DNA from 4 places in the Synechococcus sp. CCAP 1479/10 genome. Region 1 is predicted to be linked to each of the others. Evidence: predicted binding sites of a transcription regulator. Region 1 holds the regulator's gene; each other region holds the start of a gene.
What was found. The regulator NtcA, encoded in region 1, controls nitrogen genes in cyanobacteria. The targets are predictions, from matches to a motif close to GTANCNNNNGNTAC.

Region 1 (3,830 bases):
GCAGCCCCTCCGGCTGGCTCACCAGCCTCAGCGGCGGCACCAGGGCCAGCGGCTCGGTGCGCGCCGGGGTGGCCGTGCGCCGGGGGTGACCGGGGTCGATGAGGCTGGCGGTCATGGACACCCCACGGAAGCGTTGGTGTGAAAGGTCCGGACGGATCGCCCCGGCCGCTCACCTCCCGAATGTAGCGGCCCTCGCCAGCCCGGCACACCATCGGTAGTGGCTGGGAACAGACGTACCACCGGCGCCACCTACGCTGGCCCGGCTCCGCCAAAGGCCGCGTGACCACTCCCGCCGACGCCCCCCGCAACGACGGCCGCGCCGCCGATGCCCTGCGCCCGGTGGCCGTCGACTGGGACCCGATGGGCTTCGCCCTCAGCTCGGTGCTCTTCGCCGCCGGCCGCACCCGCGTGCTCTGCAGCGTCTGCCTCGACCCCGAGGTGCCCCGTTGGCGCAAGGGCTCCGGCAGCGGCTGGCTCAGCGCCGAATACCGCCTGCTGCCCGCCTCCACCCCCAGCCGCCAGGGGCGCGAGCTGATGAAGCTCTCCGGCCGCACCCAGGAGATCCAGCGCCTCATCGGCCGCAGCCTGCGGGCCGCCCTTGATCTGGAGGCCCTCGGCGAGCGCACCCTGCTGGTCGACTGCGACGTGCTCCAGGCCGACGCCGGCACCCGCACCGCCTCGATCACCGGCGCCTGGATCGCCCTGGCCGCCGCCCTGGAGCGCCTCCAGCACCAGGGTGTGCTGGCCGCCTCGCCCCTGCGCCAGCAGGTGTCGGCCGTGTCGGTGGGCCTGGTGGATGGCCGGGCCCTGCTGGATCTGGACTACTCCGAGGATTCCAGCGCCGAGGTCGACCTCAACGTGGTGATGGACGAGCAGGGCCGGCTGCTGGAGATCCAGGGCACCGCCGAGGGCGCCCCCTTTTCACGCTCCCGCCTCGACGCCCTGCTGGATCTGGCCGAACCGGGCCTGCGTGACCTGCAGGAGGCCCAGCGCCAGGCCCTGGCTGTGGCGCCAGGCACCACGACCGGCTAAAGAGTGTCATTGGCTACATGGATCGGCCAGACCGATCCATAGGTTCATCACCAATCGCCACGCCTTGATGGTCGGCGCTACGCGTGGCTTCAGCCGCTACCCCAGCAGCCCTTCCAGCGGATCCCCCGGCTCCGTGACCCCCATGGGCGCCCCCGGCGCCCTGGCCACCACCCTGCTGGACGTGATCCGCGGCCTGGCCGGCAGCAGCGTCGAGACCATCGAGCGCGGCAAGACGATCTTCTTCCCCGGCGACCCGGCCGAGCGGGTCTACCTGCTGCGGCGCGGCGCCGTGCGCCTCTCGCGCGTCTACGAGTCGGGCGAGGAGATCACCGTGGCCCTGCTGCGCGAGAACAGCCTCTTCGGGGTGCTCTCCCTGCTCACCGGCCAGCGCTCCGACCGCTTCTATCACGCCATCGCCTTCACCCGGGTGGAGATGGTCACGGCCCCGGCCACCTCGGTGCGGCGCGCCATCGAGCAGGACGCCAGCGTCGGCCTGCTGCTGCTGCAGGGCCTCTCCTCCCGCATCCTCCAGACCGAGACCATGATCGAGACCCTCACCCACCGGGACATGTCCTCCCGGCTGGTGAGCTTCCTGCTCGTGCTCTGCCGCGACTTCGGCGTTCCCGGCGCCGAGGGGATCACCATCGACCTGCGCCTCTCCCACCAGGCCATCGCCGAGGCGATCGGCTCCACCCGCGTCACCATCACCCGCCTCCTTGGCGACCTGCGCAACGACGGCCTGGTCCAGATCGACCGCAAGAAGATCACCGTCTTCGATCCCATCGCCCTGGCCAAGCGGTTCAGCTGAGATTCAGCGGATCGGCTGGCCCCGGCCGGGTGCCGTGAGGCCACCGGCATGGATACTTGGTGGATCGCGGAACCGGGGCTCGGAAGGTGTCGGGTTGGCTGCTGATCCTCGCGCTCCTGGTGCTCGGCGGAGTGCTCTCCACCCTGGGCGACCGGCTGGGCAGCCGTGTGGGCAAGGCGCGCCTCAGCCTGTTCAACCTGCGGCCCCGCAAGACCGCCGTGGTGATCACGGTGCTCACCGGCAGCCTGATCAGTGCCGTGTCGCTGGGGCTGATGCTGCTGGTGAGCGAGCGCCTGCGGGTGGGGCTCTTCGAGCTCGACCAGATCCAGGACCGCCTGCGGGACAGCCGCGCCGCCCTGGAGCGCAACAAGGGGGAACTGACCCGCACCCGCGGCGAGCTGGAGCGCAGTCGCCTCGATCTGATCACCGCCGAACGCCGCCGGGACCAGGCCCTGGCCAGCCAGCGCCGCGCCCGCGACCAGCTGGTGGCCGCCGAGCGCCGCGTCGACACCCTGCGCCGCGAGCTCCAGCCCCTGCAGGCCCAGCGCGCCCGGCTGGAGGCCGAGCGGGCCCGGCTCAGCCGGGAGGTGCAGGGCCGGGACGCCGAGATCCGCCGCACCGAGGCCGAACTGGCCAATGTGCGCCGCCGCATCGCCGCCGGTGCCAAGGAGCTCAAGGACCTGGAGACCAACGTCATCGCCCTGCGCCGCGGCGACGTGGTGATCGCCAGCGGCCAGCCCCTGGCCACCGCCAAGGTGCAGCTGCAGCGCCCCGACCAGGCCAAGCAGGTGATCGATGCCCTGCTGCAGGAGTCGAACCGGGCCGCTTTCCAGCTACTCCTGCCCGGCCAGCCCCCCAACCGTCAGATCCTGCTGGTGCCCCGCAGCGACATCACCCGGCTGGAATCGCTGCTCGCCACCCCCGGCACCTGGGTGGTCAGCATCCGCTCGGCCGCCAACGTGCTGCGGGGCGAGGCCCAGGTGCTCGCCTTCCCCGACCTGCGCCCCAACCGTCAGGTGGTGGAGCAGGGGGAGGTCCTCTCCCGCACCTCCCTGGAGCCCGACGTGCGCGACCCCGAAGCCGTCCGCAGCCGCCTCAACCTGCTGCTGGCCGCCGCCTTCGCCAAGGTCCAGCGCCAGGGCACCCTGGCCAACGGCCTCCAGTTCGATGCCGCCAGCATCAACGCCCTGGCCCGCGACCTCAGCGAGCGCCCCGCCGGCGTCACCGCCAACCTCGAGGCCGTGGCCACCCAGAACGCCGACACCCCCGACCCGATCACCGTGGAGCTGCGCTGGCCCCGCAAGGACGGAGCCGGAGCCACCCGGCCGGGGCGGCCATGACGGTGGCGGTGCGGCCATGACCACCGGCCCTTTGGCGGGGCTCGATCCCGGCCGCAGCAAGTGCGGCCTGGTGCTCACCGATCCCGCCTGCCGCGAGATCCGTGAAGCCCTGGTGCTGCCCCCGGAGGCGGCCTGGGAGCGGCTGGAGCAGTGGCACCGCCAGCAGGCCCTGGCGGCCGTGGTGATCGGCGACGGCACTGGCAGCGGCCCCTGGCGGCGGCGGCTGGAGCCCCTGCTGCCGGTGGAGCTGGTGGATGAGCGGGGCACCACCCTGGCGGCCCGGCGCCGCTACTGGGAGCTGTTCCCCGCCCGGGGCTGGCGGCGGCTCCTCCCCCTGGGCCTGCGCCAGCCCCCCCGCGACTACGACGATGTGGTGGCCCAGCTGCTGCTGGAGCGGCGCCTGGGGCGGGAGCTGATCAGAACGACGCCCGCACCGTGAACACGTAGTCGCCGCCCGGTTCGAGCTGGTAGTCGGCCTTGAGCAGGAAGCGCAGCAGGGCGTCCTGGATCAGGGCGCGCCCCAGGGACGGCTCCACCTGCAGCTCGCCCCGGTCGAAGGCCCAGCGGAAGCGCCACTGGAAGCCGCCGGCGCTGATCTCCCCCTCCAGCAGGCAGGGGCTGAAGCTCTGGCGCAGCACCCGCAGCTGTGC
Region 2 (3,830 bases), on a different contig from region 1:
CCTTCAGCTGCAGGGCCAGGCCGGTGTCCAGCACGTCGGAGCTGGTCATGCCCACGTGGATGTAGCGGCCCGCATCACCGACGTGCTCGTTGACGTTGGTCAGGAAGGCGATGACGTCGTGGCGCACCTCCGCCTCGATCTCCAGGATCCGGGGCACCTCGAAGGCCGCCTTCTCGCGGATCGTGGCCAGCGCCTCGGCGGGCACCCGGCCCAGCTCCACGTTGGCGGCGGTGGCGGCGATCTCCACCTCGAGCCAGCTCTGGAACTTCGCTTCCTCGCTCCAGAGGCGGCCCATTTCGGGCAGGGTGTAACGCTCGATCAAGGGCCGGGCGGTGGTGAACGATCCCCCAACCTATCGAGCCGCCCCCACCGGCTCAGGCGGCGGCGGTGAGGCGGCGGTAGGGCAGCTCCAGGTGCACCATCGACCCCCAGGCCTGCTGGCGCACCCAGCAACGGGTGCCGCGGCGGCGGATCAGCTGGAACGGGGGCAGATCCTCGGGATGGTCCCGCAGCCGCACGAAGCTTCCCGGGTGGAGCAGCTCCACCACGTTGGACCCGGGGGCCGCCGTGGATCGAGGGCCAGCCATGGGAGGGAACCGGGAAAAGACTGGAGCCATCCTGCGACTGTTCCGCGCCGAACCGTCTGCCCATCGGTTTTTGTTCGGTTTGGATCGCTGTTCGGTGACAACATGCCGGTGGAGCGGCAGGACCCATGGCCGAAAAGCAGCATGGCCCGTAAGCAGCGGCTCGATCGCCGCCTGGTGGATCTGGGCCTGGTGACCAGCCGCCAGCAGGCCCAGCAGCTGATCCGGGCCGGCCGGGTGCGCGGGGGCGGCGAGGTGCTCGACAAGCCCGGCACCGAGGTGGCCGAGAGCCTGCCCCTGGAGGTGGAGCAGCCGCCCCGGTTCGTCTCCCGGGGGGGCGAGAAGCTGGAGGGGGCCCTGGCGGCCCTGCCGATCCAGGTGGAAGGCCGGGTATGCCTCGACGGCGGCATCTCCACCGGCGGCTTCACTGATTGCCTGCTGCAGCACGGGGCCGTGCGGGTGTACGGGATCGATGTGGGCTACGGCCAGACGGCCTGGAGCCTGCGCACGGATGAACGGGTGGTGCTGCGGGAGCGCACCAACCTGCGCCACCTCACCCCGGAGCTTCTCTACGGGGAAGGCGATCCCTGGCCCGACCTGGCCGTGGCCGATGTGTCGTTCATTTCCCTCACCCGGGTGCTGCCGGCCCTGCGGGCCCTGCTGACGGGGGCGGGTGAGGCGCTGCTGCTGGTCAAGCCCCAGTTCGAGGTGGGCCGCCAGCGGGTGGGCAAGGGGGGCGTGGTGCGGGATCCGGCGGCCCACGCCGATGCCATCGCCACCGTGATCACGGCGGCAAGGGAAGTGGACTGGCACCCGGCAGGGCTGGTGGCTTCACCCCTGACCGGGCCCGCCGGCAACCACGAATACCTGCTGTGGCTGGTGCCGCCCGGAGCGGGTGCCGAGCCTCCCTCGGAGGGCACGGACTGGTCCGGCAGGATCGCAGCCCTGGTGAAGGACACCCTGGCCGGGGCCTGAAGGGGGCCCACGGCCAGGGTCAGGGGGTCAGGGGCGGGGGCTCAGATGGCGCCGCTGTCGAGGTCGCCGGTGCGGATCCGGATCACCGAATCCACGGTGCTGATGAAGATCTTGCCGTCACCGATCTCGCCGGTGCGGGCCGCGTCCTGCACCGCCTGGACCACAGTGGCCACCCGGTCGTCGTCGACGACGATCTCGAGCTTGAGTTTCTGCAGGAATTCCACCGTGAATTCGGATCCGCGATAGCGCTCCACCTGCCCCTTCTGCCGGCCGAATCCGCGCACCTCGCTCACGGTCATGCCGACGATGCCCGCATTGACAAGGGCGATCTTCACGTCCTCGAGCTTGAAGGGGCGGATGATGGCCTCGATTTTCTTCATGGCTGTGCTGCGGTCAGGAAGGCGACGGTTGGAGTCTCTCAGAGTCCCCGCCTGAGGGGGGGACGGCTCCATTACCGCCGAGCCTTGCCGGGGTCGTCGTAACGGTTGCTACGCGAGCTCCGGGGCGCTGACGGGCGGCCGGGGCCCTTGACGTGGGCTCCGCGCCATGGGCCAGCTCCTGTACGGTCAAAAACCGTCTCCCAGTCCTGCTGACCATGGCTTCCGGTGTCGCCGACCAGCCCCAGACCGTGACCCCCCTGTACGGGGAGCGGGCCATCGCCGAGGCCCAGCTGGTCTGCTTCGCCAATCCCCGCGAGGGTCGCGCCTACGAGGTGTCCATCGAACTGCCGGAGTTCACCTGCACCTGCCCCTTCTCCGGCTATCCCGATTTCGCCGTCCTGCGGCTGCTGTATCAGCCCGGCCCCCGGGTGCTGGAACTCAAGGCCCTCAAGCTCTACGTCAACAGCTACCGCAACCGCTCCATCTCCCACGAGGAGGCGGCCAACCGGATCCTCGACGACCTGGTGAGCGCCTGTGATCCCGTCTGGATGCAGCTGGAGGCCGATTTCAACCCCCGGGGCAACGTCCACACCGTGGTGCGGGTCAGCCACGGCGAGCGCCGGCCCTGCTGAGTCAGGGCTGGGGTTCCAGCCGCTGCAGCAGCGCCGGCAGCTCGGCGGCGAAGGCGGTGAGGTTGCGGTTGCAGAGGCCCGCCACGTGCAGCCGGCCACCGGGTCCATCGGCAATGGCCCAGAGCTGACGGGTGGCCACCAGGCTCAGGGCACCGCCCGCCAGGGCGATGGCGAAGCCGGTGTACACCAGGGGAACGCCGGGGTCCCGTTTGAACAGGATGCCGCTGGCGGGCAGCACGCTCGCCACCCGGATCGGCAGCCCCTTCACCTCCTGGGCTTCGCCGCCGGGCACCAGCTGGGCCAGGGCCACGCCATCGGGGCCGAACACCTGCACCGGCCCCTGTTCGCTGGTGAGGCTCAGCAGCACCGGCTCGGTGCCATCGGGGCGGGTGGGCAGCACCAGCCCCCAGAGCTGGTCGCCCAGCTGGGGGAAGGTCTGCAGCGGCAGCTCCAGCACCGGACTGCGGCCCAGCTGCAGGCTGATCGTCGCCAGGGACCAGTCGGCCTGATAAAGCGTCATGCCCCGGTAGCGCAGGGGGTGGTTGACGCTGATGGCGGCTTCGGTGGTGGTGGCCGTATCGCCGGGGGTGATCAGCCGCAGGTTGGAGGAGAACTGCTCCGGGCGGCCGGCGGGATCCCGCTGGATGCGGAAGTCGTCGAGGGCCAGGGTCACCTGGGTGCTGCCGCGGCTGTCGAGCAGCTCCAGCTCCCGACCCGGGGCCAGGAAGCGCTCCAGCCGCTGGCCCCCCAGGGCGCCCCAGGCCGCCCCCACCATCAGCACCACCATGCCGGCATGGACCAGCAGGGGACCCACCCGGCCGAGCACCCCCCGGCGGGCCGCCAGGCGGTCGTCCTGGCGATGGATCTGCCAGCCCGAACCGCGCAGTTCGGCCTCCAGCCGCCCGAGGCCGGCGACGGGCTCGGCGGTGACGAGGGTTTCGGCCACGCTCAGCTTGCTGAGCTGGCGGGGGCTGCGGTAGTCGATCCAGCGCAGGGAGGACTGCAGGGCGGGCCACTGGCGGCGCCAGCTGCACAGGATCAGCGACAGGCCCAGCCAGGCGAGCAGGGCCAGGAACCAGCCACTGGAATAGACGTGATCCAGCTGCAGGCGCAGCACCCCGTCGCCGTCGAGCAGGCCCAGCCAGGGGTGGGGGTCGTAGAGCTGTTGGTAGAAGGCGGCCTCCTCCTTCTGGGGAATGGCCGTCCCGATGCCGCTGGCGATGGCGATGACCAACAGCAGGCCGATCGCCAGGCGCAGG
Region 3 (3,830 bases), on a different contig from region 1:
GAAGTTTCTCAAGCGCAAAGGCGGCGACCTCAGTGGCGGCCAGCAGCAGCAGCTCGCCATTGCCCGCGCCCTGCTGGGCAAGCCCAAGCTGCTGCTCCTCGATGAACCCACCGAAGGCATCCAGCCTTCCATCATCCTCGACATCGAACACGCGGTGCAGCGGATCATGAAGGAGACCGGCATCAGTGTGCTGCTGGTGGAGCAGCACCTGCACTTCGTGCGCCAGTCCGACTTCTACTACGCCATGCAACGCGGCGGCATCGTCTCCAGCGGCCAGACCGACAAGCTCTCCGATGACGTGATCAAGGAATTCCTCACCGTCTGAGGAGTCCGGCCAACAGCCAGTCCCGGGTCGATGCCACCAGCGGTGGCGCGGCCCGGGACTTTTGCTTGGGAGGACTTTGGCTTCGTCTTGCGCTCAGCAGCCGCGATTGAGCATCCAGGGGCGGGTGCCGCTCTCCTTGAGCCGTGGCTTGCCGGTGGCTTCCTTGGTTTCCTTGCGGACCAGGCGGGGTTCGGACTGCTCCTGCTTCAGGCGGAACGAACCGCTGAGTGACATCACCGGCGTGAACACACGGACGCCTTCGGCGGTGCAGGTGGGGCAGTTGGTTTCCTTTTGGCGCTCATCGATGCTGCGCCAGACCTCATAGTTTTCGCAGCCGTTGCTGCAGCTGTATTCGTAGACAGGCATCGCAGGACGGGGAAAAGATAGGGCAAAGAGAAGAAGCGGCAGGCAAGAAAAAGGGGCCTGGTGTCCAGGCCCCTCCCTCCAGCCGGCCGATCAGCAGGGAAGAATGTCCTTGTCGAAGATCGAGGTGGGGATGGCGAGGGTGCAGCAGGCGTTCGGGATGTCGACGATGCCGCTGATCCTGCCCTCCACCGGCGCACAGCTCAGCAGCAGGTAGGCCTGCTCGCCGGTGTAGCCGAACTTCTTGAGGTACTCGATGGCGTTGAGGCAGGCACGCCGGTAGGCGATGTGGACGTCCATGTAGTACTGCTTGCCGTCGAATTCATCCACGGAGATGCCTTCGAACACCAGGTAGTCGGTGTAGTGGGGTTCCACCGGGCTGGTCTTGAACATGGGGTTGACCATCCCATACTTCGCCATGCCGCCCTTGATGATCTCGACGTGGAGGTCGAGATAGCCGGACATCTCGATAGCGCCACAGAAAGAGATCTCACCATCCCCCTGGGAGAAGTGGATGTCGCCCATCGAGAGCTTGGCCCCTTCGACATAGACCGGGAAATAGATCCGGGTGCCCTTGGTGAGGTTCTTGATGTCGCAGTTGCCGCCGTGCTCCCGGGGGGGCACCGTGCGGGCCGCTTCGTTGGCCACCCGCTCGAACTCGCTGCCGGGGAGGGTGCCGAGGATGGCGCTGTTGGGATTGGGCAGGGCCGCCAGCACCGGCTCGCTGCCGGAGAGGCCGGCGCCGTAGGTGCGGCGGTCGGGGGCGGTCTTCACCAGCTCCGTCTCACGACGGTTCCACTCGTTGAGCAGCTCGTGGGAGGGGGCGCAGCCGATCAGGCCCGGGTGGGTGATGCCGGCGAAACGAACGCCTGGAATGTGGCGGGAGGAGGTGTAGATGCCTTCCAGATCCCAGATGGCCTTGGCAGCCTTGGGGTAGTGATCGGTGAGGAAACCGCCACCGTTCTCCTTGGCGAAGATGCCCGTGAAGCCCCACTCATCCCCCTGCAGGGCACCGACATCAAGGATGTCCACCACCAGGATGTCGCCGGGCTGGGCGCCGTTGACCCAGATCGGGCCGCTGAGAACGTGAACGACCTCGAGATTCACATCCTCGATGTCCTTGGGATCGTCGTTGTTCTTGATCTGGCCATCGGTCCAGTCCTTGCATTCGATCCGGAACACGTCACCAGGATTCACGGAGGCCACGGCAGGGATTTCCGGATGCCAGCGGTTGTGCCCGGGCATGTCCTGCTGATCCATCGGCTTGGTGAGATCGACGGAGAAGAGTGTTTTGGGCATCGAGAAACCGAGGCGCAATTTCCCATCCATCCAAAAGGATGGCCTGCGGCCCGAAAGTGTCGATTGCTACAGGAAATTGGAGCCCAAGACTCGCTCCCAATGAATGAAATCAAGAATCATTATCAAGCCTGGCGCGGCGGTTGGCCGTCCCGATGCCGTCGGAGGATCAGGTGTCGTCGAAATCCCCTTTCCGGCAGAGATTGTCCTTCAACCGCGAGACCCAGACACTGGGATCCAGCTTGCCGGTCTGCTCCGTACGGCCATCAAAATGGAACAGGAACTGCCAGCGATTCTTGACCGGGAATGTTCTCTTGGCGTTGAGATCGCTGATCGGATCTCCGAAGATATTGTCATAGGTTTGCCAGCCTGGCTCTCCTTTGACGCTGCAGATCGCCGTGACTTCGTACATCTGACCCTTGCCATCGTCGCCCCCTGAGGTGACCTTCACGACACCCTTGTGCAGCCCATTGGCAATGCCCGGCTTGAACGCCCGCAACAGCTCCACCCGGTTCCCATCCACCTCCACGAGAAGGTCGCCCGGTTTGGCGTCCTGAACGGCCACCTCCTTGGGGGTGGCGGTGCAACCGGCCAGGGCGAGCCCCGTACCAGCGAGCAAGCCGGCCAGGAGTCCTGCCAGGTGCTTCCGGGACCCCAGGCCCCCCACAGCGTCGGACAACGTGATCGATCGATTCTGGGGCCAACCTATGACGACACCAGCAGCCGCTTCCAGAGGTCCAGGGCCCCGGCGGGCGCGGGCAGGTCGGTGTCGCCGCAGCGCCGGATCGGGCGGCAGCCGAGGCTGTTGATCAGCAGGGCCGCCTCGCTCTCCAGCAGGTCCGCCACGGACAACCGCTCCTCCCGCACCAGTCCCAGGGCCAGGCCGCGGCCCCGCATCACCCCCGGCAGGCAGCCGCTCTCCACGGGCGGCGTGATCCAGTCGCCCCTCCGGCGCAGCAGCAGGTTGGCGCTGGTGCCGCAGCAGAGGTCGCCGCCGCTGCCGAGCAGCAGGGCGTCCTCAGCCCCGGCGGCCCGGGCCTCCCGCAGGGCCTGGATGGCGCCGGCGTAGGCGAAGGTCTTGCAGCGGCTGACCAGGCTGGCTGCGTTGCGTCGCTCCAGCGCGCTGACGATCACCGTCACCGGGGTGGAGTTCGGGGTCCAGGGGCTCAGCTGCAGCCAGAAGCGGGGGCGGCCCTGGGGTTCGTCCGGCGCCGGCAGCGCCAGGCCCCGGCCGGCGCCGCTGCCCCGGCTCCAGTTGAGCCGCAGGGCCCCGCTGCCGGAGAGGCCACTGCGGGCCACGGCCTCGGCCAGCAGCGGCCGCACCCGATCGGCGCCGGTGGGTGGCGCCATTCCCAGGCTGGCGGCCGAGACGCGCCAGCGCTCCAGGTGCTCCGCCAGCAGCCGGGGCTCCCCTCCCTCGACCAGCACCGTTTCGAACAGGCCGTCGGCCAGCAGCAGGCCCCGGTCACTCAGGGGCAGGCAAAGCCGATCGGGATCGCCCCAGGTTCCCTCCGGGGACGGCCCGTCGATCCAGGCGATGGCCGTGCCGGCCGGATGGCTGCCGCCCTCGCCGCTCATGCCAGGGCCTCCAGCAGCGGTTCGATCTTCCAGCCCATCTCCCGGGCCTCCCCGGCCGGGTCGGAATCGGCCACGATGCCACCGCCGGCATGGAGGCGCAGGCGCCGGCCCTTCTGCAGCAGGGTGCGGATGAGGATGCTGCTGTCGAAGCTGCCGTCGGCGCCCAGGTGGAAGAGGGAGCCGCAGTAGGGCCCCCTCGGCACCGGCTCCAGCTGGTTGAGGCGCTGGCAGGCCCGCACCTTGGGGGCGCCGGTGATGGAGCCCCCCG
Region 4 (3,830 bases), on a different contig from region 1:
CAGTTCCACCAGCACCTGGGCGTCGGGCTGCAGAACGATCCGGCGCACCTGGCCGACGGCGAATCCCGAGATCTTCACCGCCATGCCCGTCTGCAGGCCAGCGGCATCGAGGGTGCGGAACTGCAGGCGGACGCTGGGGGCGAGCCAGTTGCCGGCGCGAGCGATCCCCAGCACGAACACCCCCAGCAGGGCCACCGCTCCCGCCAGGAAGACCAGGCTCTGGGCGCCGGGGCGCCGCGGCTGGGCGGTGCTGGCCACGGTCAGTTTCCTCCCATGCGCAGGGGATCGACCGCAATCGTCCAGAGCAGATCGAGGCAGACCATCACCCCGATGCCGAGCCGCAGCGACCGGGCCATGCGGGACGCCATGCCCGCAGCGTCGCAGGAGCCGCGGCGGGCCTGGTGCAGGCAGATGGCGGCGCAGATCCCGCCATAGGCGCCCGCCCTGACCAGGGCGGCCGCGAAGCGGGCCGGCTCCAGCTGGCCGATCAGGAAGCCCACCTCCCCCGCCACATCCCCCTGGTTGAGCGTGAGGCTGGCGGTGATGATCACCGCCGCCATGAAGTAGAGCAGCAGCACGACGCTCAGCAGCCCGCTGGCCAGCAGGTCGGGCCCCCAGGAGCCGGGGGGGCGCCGGTCGCCGAGCAGCAGCGGACCATCCCGGAGCAGCAGCAGCAGGCTGACCAGCAGCGGGGCCAGGAACAGCAGGGCCCGCACCGCCAGCAGTTCGATCGTGAGCCTGGAGAGCTGCTGCAGGGGGCTGCGCAGCAGCTCGATGAAGCCGAGGCAGACCACCACCCCCGTGCCCACCACGGTGGCGACCAGGCGCCCATCCAGCCGCTCGAAGCGACGGCTCAGCGTCGGGATCGGTCCGTCACTCACCGCAGCCCTCGGCGCTGGCGTCAGGATGGCACCCATCCTGGATCGGGGCGATGGGCAGCAAACTGAGGGTCGGTGTGGCCGGGCCGGTGGGATCGGGCAAGACGGCCCTGGTCGACGCCCTCTGCCGCCGGCTGCGGGAGCGGCTGCAGCTGGCGGTGGTCACCAACGACATCTACACCCAGGAGGACGCCCAGTTCCTCACCCGCGCCGGCTCCCTGGCCCCCGAACGGATCCGGGGCGTGGAGACCGGCGGCTGCCCCCACACCGCCATCCGGGAGGACTGCTCGATCAACCGGGCGGCGGTGCAGGAGCTGGAGGAGGCCTTCCCGGACCTGGACCTGGTGCTGGTGGAGAGCGGCGGCGACAACCTGGCGGCCAGCTTCAGCCCGGAGCTGGTGGATCTGTGCATCTATGTGATCGACGTGGCCGCCGGCGACAAGATCCCCCGCAAGGGGGGCCCCGGCATCACCCGCTCCGACCTGCTGGTGATCAACAAGATCGACCTGGCCCCCATGGTCGGGGCCAGCCTGGCGGTGATGGAGGCCGACACCGAGCGGATGCGCGGCGGCCGGCCCTGGTGTTTCACGAATCTGCGCAGCGGTGAAGGCCTCGATCGGGTCGAGAGCTTCCTGCTGCGGCAACTGCCCGAACCGCTGGCCGTCTGAGCGTTGCACCGGATCGGTCAAGCCTTCTGGTATTCCCCTTTCAGCCGCTGATCAGAAAAACCGTAGGTAATGCAACATATCGACAGCTCAGCGACGTTCAAATCCTCACTCCGGCAAGCCCTGGGCGGCTTTCTGTCTCATTGGATACCGGGGGTAACCACGTCCTTCCTTACCTTTCCCTTTGCCGTCGGTTACGGCGACTACAATTCATCTTGAACAGGCTTCAATGTCTCTGCATCTTTCAAGGCGACTGGCAGCTGCAATCGCCGCAACTGCTGTGAGCGTAACCCTCGTCTCCTGTGGGGGCGAGTCCGGTTCCGGCGGCAATTTTGATGGGGAAGTGAAGGTCGGCATCCTTCATTCCCTCAGTGGCACCATGGCCATCTCCGAAACGACTTTGAAAGAAGTCGAGGAGATGGCGATCAAGGAAATCAATGACGCCGGCGGCGTCAAGGTCGGCGGCAAGTCCTACAAGATCGTCGCTGTCTCTGAAGATGGCGCCTCCGACTGGCCCACCTTCGCCGAGAAGGCCCAAAAACTGATCGACTCCGACAAGGTCGCCGTCGTCTTCGGTGGCTGGACCTCCGCCAGCCGCAAGGCGATGCTGCCGGTCTTCGAGTCGAAGAACCACATGCTCTTCTACCCGATTCAGTACGAGGGTCAGGAGTGCTCGCGCAACATCTTCTACACCGGCGCCGTTCCGAACCAGCAGGCTGAGCCCGCGGTTCAATGGCTGATGGACAAGTTCGGCGACAAGCTCGGCAAGAAGGTCTACCTGGTCGGCTCCGATTACGTGTATCCGCGCACGGCGAACACGATCATCAAGGAGCAGATGAAGGCCCTTGGCGGTGAAACCGTCGGCGAGGACTACATCCCCCTCGGCAACACCGAGGTGGCCCCGATCATCGCCAAGATCAAGAAGGCCTTCCCCGATGGCGGGATCATCATCAACACCCTGAACGGTGACTCCAACGTCGCCCTGTTCAAACAGTTCAAGGCCTCGGGCATTGATCCGGCCAAGTACCCGATCATGTCCTTCTCCATCGCCGAGGAGGAGATCCGCCAGATCGGTCCCGAGTACACCACGGGCACCTACGCCGCGTGGAACTTCTTCATGAGCCTGGACACCCCGGCCTCCAAGAAGTTCACCGCCGACTTCCAGGCGATGTACGGCGCCGACCGCGTCACGGGAGACCCGGCGGAATCCGCCTACAACATGGTGTACCTCTGGAAGAACGCCGTCGAGAAGGCAGGCACTTTCGAAGACCTCGACAAGGTCCGCTCGAACATGATTGGGATCACCTTCGCCGCTCCCCAGGGCGAAATCAAGATGTTCCCCAACCACCACACCTCCGAGCGGGTGCTCATCGGCGAAGCGGAGCCCACCGGCCAGTTCAAGATCCTCTACGACAGCGTCAAGGCCATTCCCCCGCTGCCCTGGAACCAGTTCGTTCCCGAGACCAAGGGCTTCACCTGCGACTGGACTCAGGATCGTCCTGACGCCGGCAAGTTCAAGATGTGATCACGGCCCGGTCCGTGAATCCATGAAAGACAGGTGGCTCCTTCGGGGGCCACCCCATTCCGGCTCAGCACACCACCACGTTCGACCCGATCCAGCGTCGCCCAGGCAGCGCTGGATCTAACGTTCAACCTTCATTCCGTTGGAACTTTTCTTTTCTCAGATCCTCGATGGCCTCAGCATCGGATCTGTGCTGCTGCTCGCAGCCACAGGTCTGGCCATCGTGTTCGGATTGATGGGTGTCATCAACCTCGCCCATGGCGAATTCATGATGCTCGGGGCCTATGTCACCTACGTGGTGCAATCGGCCTTCAAGCCCATGGGTGGTGTGATCTTCGAGCTGTATTTCCCGGTCTCCCTGGTACTCGCGTTCATCGTGACGGGGCTCATTGGGGTACTGCTGGAGAGAACGTTGATCCGGCAGCTCTATGGCCGGCCCCTTGAAACGCTGCTGGCGACCTGGGGAGTCAGCCTGATTCTGATCCAGCTGATTCGAAGCGTTTCGACGGCCATGATGCTGGGCATCATCGTGGGTGTCGTTGTCGGTTTCATTATCTCGAAATTACTGGCAGCGAAGTTCTCCGAAAAACCATTCTTCACCTATCTCAACGGACTGGGCTGGGCCATCGCCATCGGCATCGGCCTGATCGCCGTCAACCTTTTCGACCAGGTCCGGCCCCTCGCCAAGCCCTGGTTCGGCCCGCGCAACATCGATGTCACCGCCCCCAAATGGCTCCAGGGAAGCTGGGGGATGATCGGCGGCAT

Region 2: KUG39_RS04030 (P-II family nitrogen regulator) is a predicted target of NtcA. The motif match lies at 2,038-2,051, and genes of this name have one in related genera.
Region 3: fmdA (formamidase) is a predicted target of NtcA. The motif match lies at 2,044-2,057, and genes of this name have one in related genera.
Region 4: urtA (urea ABC transporter substrate-binding protein) is a predicted target of NtcA. The motif match lies at 1,681-1,694, and genes of this name have one in related genera.

Annotation. Positions count from the first base shown of each region.
Region 1 covers NZ_JAFKRJ010000022.1:101,403-105,232, reverse strand. Annotated here, with positions in the region: gene KUG39_RS06440 (cob(I)yrinic acid a,c-diamide adenosyltransferase) at 1-115, opposite strand, end outside; gene rph (ribonuclease PH) at 280-1,032, shown strand; gene ntcA (global nitrogen regulator NtcA) at 1,175-1,840, shown strand; gene KUG39_RS06425 (DUF3084 family protein) at 1,927-3,180, shown strand; gene KUG39_RS06420 (RuvC family protein) at 3,197-3,619, shown strand; gene KUG39_RS06415 (DUF3146 family protein) at 3,597-3,830, opposite strand, start outside.
Region 2 covers NZ_JAFKRJ010000008.1:47,909-51,738, forward strand. Annotated here, with positions in the region: gene purB (adenylosuccinate lyase) at 1-322, opposite strand, end outside; gene KUG39_RS04020 (hypothetical protein) at 375-587, opposite strand; gene KUG39_RS04025 (TlyA family RNA methyltransferase) at 729-1,559, shown strand; gene KUG39_RS04030 (P-II family nitrogen regulator) at 1,601-1,939, opposite strand; gene queF (preQ(1) synthase) at 2,155-2,571, shown strand; gene KUG39_RS04040 (cytochrome c biogenesis ResB family protein) at 2,573-3,830, opposite strand, start outside.
Region 3 covers NZ_JAFKRJ010000006.1:275,489-279,318, forward strand. Annotated here, with positions in the region: gene urtE (urea ABC transporter ATP-binding subunit UrtE) at 1-325, shown strand, start outside; gene KUG39_RS02840 (FmdB family zinc ribbon protein) at 419-691, opposite strand; gene fmdA (formamidase) at 782-1,987, opposite strand; gene KUG39_RS02850 (hypothetical protein) at 2,154-2,663, opposite strand; gene KUG39_RS02855 (aminotransferase class IV) at 2,690-3,562, opposite strand; gene KUG39_RS02860 (anthranilate synthase component I family protein) at 3,559-3,830, opposite strand, start outside.
Region 4 covers NZ_JAFKRJ010000006.1:268,708-272,537, forward strand. Annotated here, with positions in the region: gene KUG39_RS02800 (MlaD family protein) at 1-258, opposite strand, end outside; gene KUG39_RS02805 (hypothetical protein) at 261-881, opposite strand; gene ureG (urease accessory protein UreG) at 932-1,546, shown strand; gene urtA (urea ABC transporter substrate-binding protein) at 1,773-3,068, shown strand; gene KUG39_RS02820 (ABC transporter permease) at 3,208-3,830, shown strand, end outside.